DNA from 2 places in the Vreelandella sp. 2A-K22 genome. Region 1 is predicted to be linked to the other one. Evidence: predicted binding sites of a transcription regulator. Region 1 holds the regulator's gene; the other holds the start of a gene.
The links. The regulator FNR, encoded in region 1, switches genes on or off when oxygen is low (the NO sensors DNR and NnrR bind a similar motif). The targets are predictions, from matches to a motif close to TTGATNTANATCAA.
Positions count from the first base shown of each region.

Region 2: a site for FNR is predicted at 4,264-4,277, ahead of frdA (fumarate reductase (quinol) flavoprotein subunit). Genes of this name have one in related genera too.

Region 1 covers NZ_JBSUGC010000025.1:17,656-25,640, reverse strand. Annotated here, with positions in the region: gene ACW17M_RS23270 (heavy metal translocating P-type ATPase) at 1-1,404, shown strand, start outside; gene ccoS (cbb3-type cytochrome oxidase assembly protein CcoS) at 1,401-1,646, shown strand; gene ACW17M_RS23260 (sulfite exporter TauE/SafE family protein) at 1,643-2,335, shown strand; gene hemN (oxygen-independent coproporphyrinogen III oxidase) at 2,414-3,847, shown strand; gene fnr (fumarate/nitrate reduction transcriptional regulator Fnr) at 3,932-4,678, shown strand; gene ttcA (tRNA 2-thiocytidine(32) synthetase TtcA) at 4,671-5,591, opposite strand; gene ACW17M_RS23240 (3'-5' exonuclease family protein) at 5,854-6,507, opposite strand; gene ACW17M_RS23235 (DUF294 nucleotidyltransferase-like domain-containing protein) at 6,513-7,985, opposite strand, start outside.
Region 2 covers NZ_JBSUGC010000009.1:122,985-130,969, forward strand. Annotated here, with positions in the region: gene ACW17M_RS13720 (isochorismate synthase) at 1-154, shown strand, start outside; gene menD (2-succinyl-5-enolpyruvyl-6-hydroxy-3-cyclohexene-1-carboxylic-acid synthase) at 160-1,911, shown strand; gene menH (2-succinyl-6-hydroxy-2,4-cyclohexadiene-1-carboxylate synthase) at 1,901-2,653, shown strand; gene ACW17M_RS13735 (anion permease) at 2,660-4,129, opposite strand; gene frdA (fumarate reductase (quinol) flavoprotein subunit) at 4,395-6,182, shown strand; gene ACW17M_RS13745 (succinate dehydrogenase/fumarate reductase iron-sulfur subunit) at 6,179-6,931, shown strand; gene ACW17M_RS13750 (fumarate reductase) at 6,944-7,339, shown strand; gene frdD (fumarate reductase subunit FrdD) at 7,357-7,737, shown strand; gene menB (1,4-dihydroxy-2-naphthoyl-CoA synthase) at 7,785-7,985, shown strand, end outside.

The DNA of each region.
Region 1 (7,985 bases):
CTGGACGAATCAATGCTGACCGGCGAATACCTACCAGTAACCCGCCGAGTGGGCGACCGCATTACCGGCGGTAGCCAAAACATGGAAAACCCGCTGGTGATAAGGGTTACCCACGCAGGGCGCGATGCCCGTGTAGCGGGTATCGTCGATCTTACCGACCGTGCCTTTGCCAGCCGCCCGCGGCTAGCCCAGATGGCTGCGCGTATGGCGCACCTATTCGTGCTGCGCCTGCTAGTAGTCACAGCCTGCGTGACTATCGCCTGGTGGTTTATCGACCCCTCGAGGATGCTCTGGGTGCTACTTTCGGTGCTGGTGGTGACCTGCCCCTGCGCGCTGGCGCTGGCCACTCCCGCGGCACTGGCAGCTGGCCATGGCCAACTGCGAAAGCGCGGTGTCTTGATCACCCGCGCCGATGCCATGGAGACGCTCTCTAACGTTACCCGGGTGATTTTTGATAAAACCGGCACCCTGACCCGCGGCGAAATGCACCTTACCCAAACCCAGCCCTTTGGTGAATTAACCGCCGAGCATGCACGGGCCATTGCCGCCGCCCTTGAGGCCCACTCGGAACACCCGATCGCCCGCGCCTTTAGGCCGTTCCGGGATGCGACCCTGCAAGCCAAAGATATTCACAGCCACACCGGGCAAGGGCTCGAAGGGAGCCTAAACGGCGCTCGTTGGCGGTTGGGCAAGCCCGAATTTGCAATGGATAGCGCAATAAATGGCGCAATAGATAGCACCGAGGATGACGTCATAGCGGCGCCGGCCAAAGGTCAGTGGCTGCTGCTTAGTGAAAACGGTGCACCCCGCGCCTGGTTTGGCCTGCACGATGGCGTTCGCGACGACGCTGCCGCCACGATCAAAGCCCTCCAGACTCTGGGGTTAAGCGTGGAGCTGCTATCTGGTGACACCGAAGATGCCGTGGAAAGCCTGGCCGATCAGCTCAATATTGCCATCTGGCATGCGGGCACCAGCCCGGAAGGCAAGCTGGCCCGGATGAAAGAGCTTCAAGCCGCAGGCGAAACTGTGGCGATGATTGGTGACGGCATTAACGACGTGCCGGTGTTAGCCGGTGCCGATGTGGCGATTGCCATGAATGGCGCAACGGACCTAGCCCGCACCCGCGCCGACGCAGTGCTGCTCAGCCCACGCCTGATGCGGATTTTTGAGGCCATCGAGATTTCCCGCGCCACCCGGCGTATCATGCGCCAGAACATGATTTGGTCAGTGTGCTACAACTTTTCGGCGCTGCCGCTGGCGGCAATGGGTCTGGTGCCGCCCTGGCTAGCTGCAATTGGAATGTCGCTTAGCTCGCTAGTAGTGGTGGGTAATGCCCTGCGACTGTCGCGCTGGCGACCTCAGCCCGCGCCAACGCTCGACACCTCAACACCGGTGGCCGCATGACGATTCTTTATCTGTTGATCCCGCTTTCCCTGATTTTGCTGGGCCTCGCCGTCTGGGCGTTTTTCTGGGCGGTGAAAAATGATCAGTTCGATGACCTAGAAGGCCCAGCGCACCGCATTCTATTTGATGAGGATGAAAACGATCTTAGCCCTGAGCAGCGCCGCCAGCATCAGCAGGCAAAGCAAAAATCTTCCGAACCATCAGCGGCAGACACACCCGACGACCAAGAGCCTCGGCCATGAATCCAACGGGGCTTGATCTGCCGCCGCTAATGGCGGCGTTTGTGTTTGGCTTGATGGGCGGCGCCCACTGCATTGGTATGTGTGGCGGCATTATGAGCGCGCTCACCTTTGCAGTCCCCCCCAGCATGCGTCATCCGGCGCGCATGGGAGGCCTGCTGCTCAGCTACAACACAGGCCGCATTGTTAGCTATATGAGCGCAGGCGCGCTGGTGGCACTGCTAGGCACGCTGTTTTCCCTTTCTGCTACGGCACGCCTGCTACTCCAGGTATTTGCCGCACTGATGCTGATCTTAATGGCACTGTATATCGCCAACTGGTGGAAAGGGCTGCTCAAAGTGGAGGCCGTTGGCCGGCGACTATGGCGCTTTATCGAACCCGTGGGGCGTCGCTTGATGCCCGTAGTGCATATTCCCCAAGCCTTCGCCCTGGGAGCGCTCTGGGGCTGGCTCCCCTGCGGGTTGGTCTACTCCATGTTGGCCTGGAGCTTAGCGATTGCCGACCCGCTTCAGGGCGCTCTACTCATGGGCGCCTTTGGGCTTGGCACCCTACCTGCGCTGCTTGCCACTGGCCTGGCTGCCCGCCAGCTCAGCCATTTGATACGTCACCCCGCGACCCGCAGCGTGGCAGCGCTGACAATTATCGCTTTTGCACTGTGGCAACTGTGGACGCTTTCGGTACACAACCTCTAATAGCATGACGTGGCTCAACATTTACCTCCTAACCACGGGTTAGGCTAGCGGCATTTCCTAACGTCGGAGCGCCCCTTCATGCCCGTTCATACCCCTGCTGCCTTGCCTCTTGCACCCGCTGCTGCCGCAGCCCCTATGCAGCCGGTGTGGGACGAAGCGTTACTGAGTCGCTACGACACCAACGGCCCACGCTACACCTCCTACCCCACGGCGCTGTCGTTTCACGACCAATTTACCCCTGGCGACCTGACCCAGGCATTGGAGCGTAGCAATGCCAGTAAGCGTCCGCTCTCTCTGTACGTTCATGTGCCCTTCTGCCGCAAGATCTGCTTCTACTGCGCGTGTAATAAAATCGCTACCAAAAACACTGCCCTTGCCGAGCCCTATATAGCCCGGCTTGACCGTGAAATGGTGCTGACCGCACGCCACTTGGATACATCACGACCGGTGGAGCAGTTGCATTGGGGCGGCGGCACGCCGACATTTCTCAGTTTGAACCAGATGGGCGACCTGATTGATCGACTGGATGCACGTTTTGGTCTTTCATCGTCTGCTGATCGCGATTACGCAATTGAAATAGATCCTCGCGAAGCGGATGTGTTTACGCTGCGCCATCTCGAATCCCTCGGCTTTAATCGCATCAGCCTGGGCGTGCAGGATTTAAGCCCGCTGGTGCAGAAAGCGATTAACCGTATTCAGCCTCGGGTACTTACCGAAACGCTGATGGAGGAGGCGCATCGCCTGGGCTTTCGCTCGCTCAATCTCGACCTAATTTATGGCTTGCCATTTCAGACTGAAAAGAGCTTTGCCAACACCCTACGCCAGGTGATCGAGCTCAACCCGGCGCGCCTTTCTGTGTTTAATTACGCGCATATGCCCGAGCGTTTTGCCCCGCAGCGGCGCATTAATGTCGATGACTTGCCAGGCGGAGAAGAGAAGCTAGCGATTCTGCGCACCACCATCGAAATGCTCACCGCAGCTGGCTATGTGCATATCGGTATGGATCACTTTGCCCGCCCTGACGATAGCCTGGCTATTGCCCAGCGCGAAGGCTCGCTGCAGCGCAACTTCCAGGGCTACTCCAGCCATGCTCAGTGCGACTTAATCGGGCTTGGCGTATCGGCGATTTCGCGCATTGATGACGTCTATGCGCAGAACCCGAGCGATCTGGCAAGCTACGAAGCGACGCTGGATCAGGGGCAGCTTGCCACCGTGCGTGGCATACGCTTAAGTGATGACGACCTGATCCGGCGGGACGTGATTGAGCGGCTGATGTGCGATATGGGCATTGACCTGGCCGCCGTTAGTCAACGCTGGAACATCGATGCCCCCCGCTACTTTGCGCCAGCGCTTGAGCGCCTGCAGAGCGCCGAACAGGATGGCCTGCTGACCCGCCGCGGTGATCAGCTTAACGCCACGCCGACGGGGCGGCTGCTGATTCGCCATATAGCAATGGCGTTTGATACCCATCTTTCCGGGCAAACGGGACAACAGTATTCTAAGATTGTTTAATCACCTTATTGCAGGCATGCTAAAGCGACTATAATAAGTAAGGATTTTCTAATTGATAAGCGGGACCCTCTCAAGGAGCAAAGCATGTTGGAACCCATGAGCCGTCGGCGCTCGCTACTCCATGAAGCTCGCTGCCAAACCTGCAGTTTGAGCTCACTGTGCCTGCCACTTGCCCTTGAGCTGGACGACGTGGGGCAGTTCGACGCCATTATTCGTCGTCGCGCGCCGCTGAAAAAAGGCGAACCGCTGTTTCGTCAGGGCGACACCTTTACCAGCGTTTACGCAGTCCGTTCGGGCAGTTTGAAACAGATCACCGCCGAAGGTAACGGCAGCGAGCAGTTGACCAATTTCTACCTGCCCAGTGAATTGGTGGGGTTGGATGGCATTGACGAAGAGCATTACCCCGGTAGCGTTATCGCCCTGGAAACGACCACCGTCTGCGAGATTCCTTTTGACCGCCTGGACTTACTCTCGGAGGAGCTACCCGAACTGCGTGGCCAGCTTTATCGTAGCATGAGCAAAGAGTTGCGCGATGACCGGCGTATGATGCGGCTACTTTCGCGTAAAACCGCCGATCAGCGGCTAGCAAGTTTTTTGATTACCCTCTCGGATCGTTTTCGTCGCCGGGGCTACTCGCCTTACAGCTTTCGCCTCTCAATGCCCAGGGCTGATATCGGCAACTACCTGGGCTTAGCGGTGGAAACGGTCAGCCGCATACTAAGCCGCTTTCAGCAGCAGAGCGTGGTGGCGGTCTCCGGGCGAGAGGTCAACATTCTCGATATGCCGCGCTTGATTACCCTCGCCGAAGAGGAAGAGCAAACAGTTAGCTGACGTTAAAGGCTTGGATACGCCCCGCCAGTAGCTCTGCTTGCTTGGCCTCAAGGCCTTCAAAATCGAACAGGCTGCGGTCGGCCAACTGGGAAGGGGCAATGTTGGTGACAGCCTTGAACATGCTCTCCAGGCGGCCAGGAAACTTTTTGTCCCACTCGGCGAGCATCTCTTTGACCACCTGACGCTGCATATTAGGCTGTGAACCGCACAGGTTGCAGGGAATAATCGGAAACGCCATCAGCCGCGAAAACTCGGCGATATCAGCCTCTTTGCAGTAGGCCAACGGCCGAATAACGATATTCTTCCCATCATCGGATAGCAGCTTTGGCGGCATCGCTTTCAGGTTGCCGCCAAAGAACATATTGAGAAACAGTGTTTCGAGAATATCTTCCCGGTGATGGCCCAGGGCTATCTTATTGGCGCCAATCTCTTCGGCAAAGCCATACAACGAGCCGCGCCGCAGCCGTGAACAAAGCGCGCAGGTGGTTTTACCTTCCGGGGTTTTCTCTTTTACCACCGAGTAAGTATCGCGCTCGACAATGTGGTACTCCACGCCCTGCTTATCCAGATACGCAGGCAATACGTGCTCGGGAAAACCCGGCTGTTTTTGATCCAGATTGACCGCTACCAGCGAAAAATTGACCGGCGCATTGCGCTGCAAATTGCGCAAAATCTCCAGCATCGTGTAGCTGTCCTTTCCACCGGAGAGGCAGACCATTACGCGATCACCTTCATTGATCATTTGATAATCAATGATCGCATTGCCCACTTCTCGGCGCAGACGCTTTTGCAGCTTGTTAAATTCACGCTTCTGCTTCGCATCAGCCAGCTCAGGCTGGTCGTGCTCAGCGTCAGCTGGGGTGGCTCCAACCGTATCAAGGTGAGCAGGATCAAAGTGATCAAGAGTTTGCATGGTATAAGCACTGCCGAGGGTAGAAGGCGTGAGAGAAAAAAGTAATAACTATTCTAACAACACTCACCGCCTGACCCAACTAATCAGACGTAGCCACACAAGATATCGCAATTGGAAGTGACTATTTTGACCGCTGCACCATACCTCGGTGCGAGGGCAGCTTGGAGCGAGGGTCTTTTGTCATGGATGACAAAAGTAGCGCCCAGGGAGGGGTTCACAGCGCCCTCGCGGAAAGCTGTCCTCGCCACGACGAAAGAGACTACTATGCCACCTGCGCCATAATACGCTGCAGGCGCATATACAGCAGTGCGCTGGCGGTGGCCTCTCCAAGCACACTCTGCATGCCCATGACGGGTACTTGCCAGCATGCCAACGCCTGGGCGAAGCTGCTGGGCGCTTCGACCTCCGGGTGCAAACGGCGCAGTTGGCGCTGATGCAGTTTTGCCACATCGACCTGGGCGTTGGGCAGGGCAAAATTCAGCCGCTTACTGAGTAGTGCATTCAATGCTCCAATGCGCTTCTCTAACTGCCAGCCAACGATGGGCCGATTGCCGATAAATTCTACTAGCGCGCTCAAGTTATCACTATTTGGTGGCAGTATCTCCCCCGCCTCGCACAGCAAGTGATGACGGCGCAGCGTTGCGCTCTCGGGCTGCTTTGCGCTACCAAGGGTGATCACAAAAGCACGACTGGTATGCACCTGCTGATGGCTCAGCACCACTGCCGCCACGCTGATCACAGGTGATGATTGCGTGGGCGTTGCTGTGCAGGCGAGCGCCACCAGCTCTTCGCCCATATAGGGCTGAAACAGCCAGGCATAGGGGGAATCTGCACAACGACGCCGGTCACTTTCACGCCTTAACAAGGTGCGCAGCGAGCCGCTAAATAGCGTCACATGTCGATCTAACAGCCGCATTCCGCTCACGAATACTCCAAATGGTAACGGTGGGAAAGCCGCTGCTTAAAGTCTTTGACAATATGCATCGCTTCGCGCAGTAGGTCGCGCTCCAGGGAAGAGAGGTTCTGCACCACGACACGGTTAGCGCGTCTGCTGCTTTGGGCGTTAGTTTCTTTCGCATCCGCAGAAGTTTCCAGCGTACTTAGCTGCTGCTTGAGGCGCAGCTCAGAAAAGAGCGCCAACGCTTCGCCCAGGTCATCGGCAAAACGGCGATCCAACCGGCCGTCAGTAACCAGGGCATCCAAGCGATCAAACGTCGAGGTGGCTTTGATGCGCCGCTCAAGCGCCATGGTGCGGACACCGTGCACGATAGGGAAAATACCGCCTTTCTTGATATCGATACCGTGCTGAGGCTTTTTCAGCGAACCAAACAGCGTCAGCGGCGTCGAAAAGCGCAGCGCCGTGCGGGCAAAATAGGAAAGCAGCAGCTCATCGCCCGAGCAGCGTTCAAACAGCTCATCGCGCACGCTCTCAAGCAAGCTCGGGTTGCCCGCCACGCCATGAGCATCGAGCATAATGGCCAGCTTCATCAGGCTATCGCCATCACGCTCCCTGGCCCACTTGGCAATATTACCTTTCCATTGGGATACCGTGGCCACCCACTCGGGGTTAGACACCATAATGTTGCCGGGGCACGGCGGGTAACCAAGCTGAATCAGGGTATCGGTGAGCGTTTGCATATGGCTGGCAAGATCAGGCCACTGGGTTTCATCGGCAAGAATCAAGCCGTTATCCTGATCCGTTTTTAGAATCTGCTCACCGCGCCCTTCGCTGCCCATCACCATCATGCAGCTCTGCTCGTGATAGCGCTTATCGACAGTGAACTCCCAGGCCTTGCTAATAATACGGCCGTTTAGTGCCGCAAGCAGATCCATCGCAAAGCGCAGCTTAACGCCCTGGGCCATCAGCGCTTTGACCAGCTCCGGGGTGCGCTGACTGGCAGCCGAAAGCGCCTCTAAGTTGGTCGCCTGCTCGATCTGCAGGCTCACCACATAGCTGCGGCTTGAGAAGTAGCTAAGCACGTCGGTGAGCTCTACAACGCCTTTCAAGACGTTTTGCTCCATCACTACCACCCGCGCCACTTTATGGCGGGTCATCAGCACCAATACTTCAAATAAGTACTGATCCGGTGCGACGGTCACCAAGTTAAAATGGGCGATCTTATCCACCGATGATGTTACCGCGCTGCCCTTTAGCACTAAGGCGTTGAGCAGATCGGTTTTGGTCACCATGCCGAGGGTGTCGTCCTGGGTCGACACCAGCAGGCTGTCGGCGTGACTTTCGTTGAGCTGTTTTACAGCGCTAGCGATATCGGTCGTCGCTGCCATCAGCAGTGGCGCACGCATGCACTCGCTTACCTTGGCCAGCATAAAGCCTGCCATGGTGACGCCACCTTCGGCGCGCTTTTCGGTCATCAGGCGCGCCTTATGGGTCAG
Region 2 (7,985 bases), on a different contig from region 1:
TCTGTCGGTGGCCATTCGCTGCGCCCATATCGGCCCAGAAGCGATTCGTCTTTATGCCGGTGCAGGCATTGTGGCAGGCTCCCAGCCAGACGAGGAGTGGCACGAACTGGATACGAAAATTGCTGACATTATGTCGCTGCTTGGGATGGGATAACGTAGATGACAGCACTGACATCGGACGGTTTTGTGAAGAGTGGTTTTATGGAAGAGTACGCCACCTTTAATCATATATGGGCGGCACTAATACTGGAGGAACTCTACCGCTTAGGCGTGCGCGATGTAGTCCTGGCGCCAGGCTCCCGTTCATCGCCTTTGACTATGTCCGCCAGCGAGCATGCCGGGCTGCGCTGCCACTGCCATTTTGACGAGCGTGGACTGGGGTTTATGGCGCTGGGCATTGCCCGGGGCAGTCAGCGCCCGGTCGTTATTATCACTACCTCAGGCACTGCCGTGGCCAACCTTTACCCGACGGTGGTGGAAGCAAATTTACTCGGCGTCCCGCTTATTGTGCTCTCTGCCGACCGCCCTATTGAACTGCTGGGTAACGGCAGCAATCAGGCGATTGATCAGCGGGATATATTCTCCCGCCACACCATTGTTCACCACGACCTGCCGCCGCCGGATGCTGAGATAAAAGCAGCGTTTCTACTCAGTACTGTTGATCAAGCTGTTGATCAGCAACGCCGTATGCCCGGGCCGATTCACATTAATTGCCGTTATCGCGAACCGCTTTACCCCGGCAACTGCCTGGTGGATACCGGTGATTATCTCGCCCCGCTAAGGGACTGGCTGACGACTTCAAAACCGTGGAGTGATTGGTCATTCAGTACTGCGGTTCCAGCGCTCAACAACGAGTGGGTAACGTTTGCCCAGCAGCGTGGCCTGATTGTGGTTGGCAGGGTTGATGACTCCCAGCAGGCGCAGCAGATTGTTGAGCTATCCAAGCAGTTGGGTTGGCCGCTACTGGCCGACATACAGAGCCAAATTCATTTTGACCCTCAAAATCTGATTCACTTTGATCTAGCGCTGAATGATGAGCGTTTCTGCGCTGAACTCGCCAAAGCCGAGGTACTGCTGCAGTTTGGTGGTCGGTTAATTTCGAAACGGCTAACGCAATTTATTGCCCAACAACCGTGGCAGGATGCCTGGTTGGTTGATCCGCTGCCCCAGCGGTTGGATCCCGACTACTGTGTTAAGCGCCGTTTGATATGCTCGCCCGCCGACTTTATAGCCGCTTTGCCAACGATACCTGAACAACCTCCCTGCCATCAGCTGGCCAGCCTCCAACGACGCACTAGTCAGCTTGTGGAAGAGCGCTGTACAGCATTCTCAGAGTTGGGTGTTTGTCACCTTTTAGCGCAGTTGGCTGAAGGGCAGTTGTTTATAGGCAATAGCCTGCCCGCGCGGCTAATGAATATGCTGGGTACGCATCGCCAAACGCCGGTACGGGTATTTGCCAATCGCGGGTCTTCCGGTATTGATGGTCTTATTGCCACGGCTTACGGCCTCAGTTGCACATGCTCAGAGCCGACTACTATTGTGCTGGGGGATACCAGCGCACTGCATGATCTCAACAGCTTGGCGCTGTTAAAGCAGGCCACGCAGCCTCTGGTGGTGGTTATCCTCAATAACGATGGTGGCAGTATTTTCCATATGCTGCCGGTGCCTAAAGAAGACGATCTGCTGGAGCGCTATTATCGCCAGCCCCACGGCTTGCACTTCGAGCATGCGGCGAAGATGTTTGGGCTTGGCTACTTCGCGCCAGAGTCACTGGATGCCTTTATGGCGGCCTACACTCAGGCTTTGCAGGCGGGCGTTACGTTGATTGAGATTAACGTGCCCCATCAGCAGGTGGCCAATGATCTCAAGCATCTTGGCGCAGCGATTCGAGGGGAGCCGCGTGAGCAGTAAACCTCAGGCGCCGACTCTGGTAATGCTCCACGGTCTGTTGGGCGATGCTCAGGACTGGGGTGAGGTCATCGCTGACTTGGAAGGCATCAACTCCCTCGCGCTGGATTTACCCGGCCACGGCCAGAATCACCACGTGCAGGTAGGCTCTTTTGAGGCCTTTCACCGCTGGCTTGGCGATACACTGATAACTCACGGTGTTCGCCATTACTGCCTACTGGGTTACTCCCTGGGCGGGCGCTTGGCGCTGTACCATGCCAGCCGTCAGCCACCGGGGCTGGAAGCACTCTGGCTGGAGAGTGCCCACCCAGGGCTGCCCGCCAGTGAGCGCTCTGCCCGAATTGCGCACGATGAGCACTGGGCAACACGCTTCGAGCAGGAACCATTGGAAAACGTACTTGCCGACTGGTACCAGCAGCCGGTGTTCGCCGACTTAACCGAGGTTCAGCGCGGTCGGCAGATTCAACGTCGGCTAGCGAATCATGGGCCAGCTATTGCCAGCATGCTGCAATCAACTTCCTTGGGTCAACAGCCTACGCTTTGGCAGTGGCTGGAAAGCACCTCGCTACCGGTGGGGTACTTTTCGGGGCAGCGGGACATCAAGTTCCACACTCTGGCGTCTCATCTGGCAACAATGGCCCCGCGCCTGCGCCATATCACGCTGGAAGGGGGCCACAATCTTCATGCTGAGCAACCTGAGATGATTGCTCAGCAGCTCAATGCCTGGTATCGCACGCTAGGCTAATGTTTATCAGCTGATCACCATTAACCAGGGCAGGCCGACCACCAGCCAAATTACCAGAAATAGCAGCCCGAAGATCGCCCCTAGGCGCCAAAATAGCGCGCTGGGCAGGTAGCCGCTGCCGTAGTAAACCGGGCTTGGCCCTGTGCCGTAGGGGGTCAGAATGCCCATAAAGCCAAGTGTGGGTAGCAGTAGCAGAACAAACATCTGCATATCCAGACCGACAATGCCTGATGCCGCTGCCAGAATCACCGGTAGCAAGGCGGTAACGTGGGCAGTAACACTGGCAAAGAAGTAGTGCAGTAGATAGAAAATGACCACCAGCGCCACCATGGCCATTAGGGGGTTGAAGTGGCTTATTTGCCCGCCAACCACATTGCCAAACCAGTTAACGAAGCCGACTTGGCTGAGCCCGCCCGCTAGTGCCACCAGGGTGGCAAACCATACAAAGGTATTCCAGGCTGCTCGGTTATCGAGAATATCGCTCCAGGTCACAATGCCGGTTAACAGCATGCCGCAGATCACCACCAAGCCTACCAGCGACCCAGAGATAATATCGCCCGCAAAAATCCATAGCAGCAGGGCGGTGACCACCATAATGACCAGCATTATTTCATGGCGGGTCAGTGCTCCCAGCTTGGTTAACTCTTGCCCCGCCCAGTCGGAGATTTCATTCCCCGCTTTCACTTCGGGCGCGCATAGCCAGTAGCTCAGCAGCGGCACCAGCAGGAGCAGCAGAATGCCGACAGGTGCTACTGCCATAAACCACTGCCCCCAGTTGATATGAATACCTGTCGCGCTCTCGGTTAGCGCGATCGCCAATAGATTGGGCGCCAGAGCGGTCAAAAATAGCGAACTGGTCACACAGGTGGAAGCCAGCGCGGTCCACATCAAAAAGCTGCCCATGCGCTTCATGCTGGGGTCATTGGGGTGCGAATCGTAAAGCGGCGGCAGGTTGCGAATCACGGGGTAGATCGTGCCTGCGCTACGTGCGGTGTTCGAGGGCGTAAACGGCGCCAGAATGCCATCGGCAATCATCACCGCGTAGCCAAGAGTCAACGTACGTTTTCCCATTGCCTTGACCAGCCAAAGCGATATTCGCCTGCCGAGTCCGGTTTTTTCATACCCCAAGGCAAACATAAATGCGCCGAAAATCAGCCATACGGTGGAATTGGTAAAGCCCGACACCGCCCATGAGAATGCTTGGTTAGCAGCACTGAATCCGTCAGTCGCCAGTTGCTCCGGAGAGAACAGCACCCACCGGGAAAGTAGTGCCACCAGGGTAACGCCGACCAGGCCCACCACTGCGCCCGGCAATGGTTCAAGAATAAGGCCAACCACACAGCCGAGGAAAATGGCGAAAAAGTACCACGCATGAGGCGCAAGCCCCAGGGGAGTGGGTATCAGCGCGACGATGATAGCAACTGCTAGCGGCGCTAACAGTTTCCATCGCGGTGAGGGTTGAGCATCGGTCGTCATGCGGCACCTCTCTTCAGTGTTGGTAGTGTGCTCTTTTTGCTTGGTGGGCAGTGGTCTGCCCGGCAGTGAGTGATTTGAAGAGTAGGCGGTGCAGCACTAGGGTAAAAGTGATGCTAGCTCGATTCCTCCCTTTCTTGATGTACATCAATAGTCCTTTGGACTAATGAACAGGGCCTTCCCCTTGTATGGTAAGTTCGAATAGACAAGACGGCAGCGCAGATTGCCGCCAGTACCACCTTTGACTTGGCTAATGAAGGGGCTTTTCATGCAACAGCGAGATTTTGATATCGTCATTGTTGGTGGGGGTGGTGCAGGCTTACGCGCTGCTATCGGGGCTGCCGAGCAGGCCAAAGAGCAGGGCACTCCCCAGCGCATAGCGCTGATGTCCAAGGTTTACCCCATGCGTTCCCATACCGTGGCGGCTGAAGGTGGCGCTGCCGCCGTCACCAGTGCCGAAGATTCCCACCAAGCGCATTTCGACGACACGGTGTCAGGCGGTGACTGGCTGGTTGAGCAGGGCGTCGTCGACTACTTTGTTCATCACGCTTATCAAGAATTGGTGCAGATGGAGCGCTGGGGCTGCCCCTGGAGCCGTAAAGGCGATGGCCAAGTGCAGGTGCGCCGCTTCGGGGGCATGAAAACCGCACGCACCTGGTTTGCGGCCGACAAAACCGGCTTTCATATGCTCCACACCCTGTTTCAGACCTCGCTGAAGTACCCAGAGATTGAGCGTTTTGATGAGTTCTTTGTGCTCGATCTGGCGGTACACGAAGGTGCGGTTATTGGCGTTATAGCCCTGCAGATCGCTACCGGTGAACTGACCCTGCTGCGCGCTAAAGCGGTGATTCTCGCTACCGGCGGCGCAGGGCGCTTGTTCCGCTTCAATACCAACGCGGGAATTGTCACCGGCGACGGCATGGCGATGGCCTATCGTCACGGTGTGGCGTTGCGGGATATGGAGTTTGTCCAGTACCACCCCACCGGCCTGCCCGGTTCTGGCATTTTGATTACCGAAGCGTGCCGGGGCGAAGGCGGCATTCTGCTCAATAAAGAGGGCTACCGCTATCTGCAGGATTACGGCCTGGGCCCAGAAACCCCGTTGGGCAAGCCGGAAAACAAATACATGGAGCTGGGACCACGGGACAAACTCTCCCAGGCCTTCTGGCAAGAGCAGCAGGCGGGCCGCACCGGAAAGTTTGGCGACAGCGACGTTGTTTATCTTGACCTACGCCACTTGGGTGAAAAGTACATTTTGGAGCGCCTGCCGTTTATCTGTGAACTGGCTAAATCCTATATCAATGTTGATCCGGTGAAAGACCCCATTCCCATTCGCCCGGCGGTTCACTACACCATGGGTGGGATTGAGACCGACCCTCAGTGCGAAACCTCCATTGCCGGGCTTTACGCCGCCGGGGAGTGTGCTTCAGTTGGTTTGCACGGTGCCAACCGCCTGGGCTCCAACTCGCTGACCGAGCTGCTGGTATTTGGCCGCTTAGCCGGTGAACAAGCGAGCCAGCGAGCGGCCAAAACCGAGTGGGCTGATGAGCGCTTGCTGGAAGCCCAGGGCGATCGCCAACAAGCCAAGCTGTTGCGGCTCTGTGACGGAACCGAGGGGGCAGAGAATTGGGTAGCACTCAAGCACGCCATGGTGCAAGCCATGGAGAGTGGCTGCGGTATTTACCGCACTGAAGAGGGCATGCGCCATTCGCTGGGTACCATGCGTCAGCTACGTGAGCGCTTTAATAAGGTTCGCGTTAATGATACCAGCAAGATATTCAATACCGAGCTACTGGAATGTCTTGAATTGGAGTGTGGCCTGGATATTGCCGAAGCCTCTTGCTTAGGGGCGCTTGAACGTCGTGAATCCCGTGGTGCCCATCAGCGCCTGGATGAAGGTATGCAGAAACGCGACGACGTTAACTACCTCAAGCACAGCCAAGTGTTTTATCAAGGCGATGCCCATGCCGAGCTACACTGGCAGGATGTCGATGTGCGGTTTTCCGCCCCGGCGGAGCGGGCTTATGGCGATGCGGGCAAGGGGGGCAAGGCATGAACACCCAGCAGATCAGCACCAAACAAATCAGCGTTAAACGCTATTTGCCAGACAGTTCGGCTGAGTCCTACTGGCAGCAGTACGAACTGCCGGTGGACGACAGCACCTCTTTGCTGGATGCCCTCAACCACATTAAAGAACAGCTCGATAGCACGCTGAGCTACCGCTGGTCGTGCCGGATGGCGATTTGCGGCTCCTGCGGGGTCATGGTGAATGGCATTCCCAAGCTCGGCTGCAAAACCTTCCTGCGCGATTATGAAGGCGAGATCCGCATCGAGCCGCTATCCCACTTCCCGGTGCAGCGGGATTTGGTGGTGGATATGGAGATATTCCTTGAGCACCTGGCCGCGGTTAAGCCCTACCTGATTGATGACAACCCGGTAAAACCGTATGACCCCCAGGCGCCGGAAACCTATCAGCAGTCCCCTGAGCAGCTCGCCCGCTATAAGCAGTTCGCTAACTGCATTAATTGTGGCCTCTGCTACTCGGCCTGCCCGCAGTTTGGCTTGAATCCTGAGTTCCTTGGCCCGGCGGCGCTAACGCTGGCCCACCGCTACAATCTGGATAGCCGCGACCACGGCAAGAAGCAGCGCATGGCCGAACTTAACCGCCACGAAGGCGTTTGGAGCTGCACCTTTGTGGGCTTCTGCTCCAAGGTATGCCCCAAACACGTTGACCCCGCCGCTGCGGTCAATCAGGGCAAGGTCGAAGCGGCCAAACACACACTCATTGCGCTGTTTAAAGGGTAGGGGAGGAACGTCATGGATAAATCATCATCGCAACGCCTGCCGCCACTGAAACGCAACTGGTGGCTGAAACACCGCTTTTTTAAACTCTACATGCTGCGCGAAGCCACTGTGCTGCCGCTGGTGTTTTTCACGCTCTGCTTACTCGCCGGTATGGTTGCTCTTCTTCAAGGGGCAGAAAGCTGGCAGGGGTGGATCGCCTTTATGGGCTCCCCCATCGTATTAGTGCTGAATCTTCTAGCGCTGGCCGCCAGCCTGTTTCACGCCGCCACCTTCTTTGTGCTGTTCCCACGGGTAATGCCGCTGCGTATCGCCGGGCATAGCTTGCCTGATCAGGCCATTGTTGCTGGTCAGTGGGCAGGGGTAGTGGCGGTCGCACTGCTGTTTATCTGGCTATTCGGGAGGGCGTAATTATGGAAAAACTAGCCATGAATAAACACAACACTCAGCATAAACAAGCCTTTGATGAGCCGCTCTGGTGGGGGCTGTTTAGCGCGGGTGGCGTCTGTTTTGCCGTCGTTCTACCTGCTGTGATTCTCTTTATCGCCGTTCTACTGCCCCTTGGCCTGCTGCCTGCCGAGGCGCTGAGCTATGAGCGGGCATCGGCACTGCTGTTCAGCGTACCGGGCTTTCTGTTTGTGGGGGCGGTAGTTTGCTTGCCGCTTTTTCATGCCGCCCACCGCCTACGCCATGGGATGTTTGATATCAGCGTGGGCAATGACATACTCAATAAAAAGCTAATGTACGGTGGTGCTGCGCTGTTAAGCATTGTGGCGCTGGGTCTAGTCGTCACAGGCATGCTGGGTTAAACGGCTCGCTGTAAGCATTTCGCCCTAACAGATAAGAAGAGACAGGCATGATCAAAGGACTCACTGAAACGGAACTCTATGCGCCGGTAGAGTGGCAGGATCGCTCCGATGGCTATCAGGATATTTTGTACCACACCACTGCCGATGGCATTGCGCGAATCACTATCAACCGGCCCGAGGTGCGCAACGCCTTTCGCCCGCTGACGGTTAGTGAAATGGCCCAAGCGCTGAATCGCGCCCGCCACGAC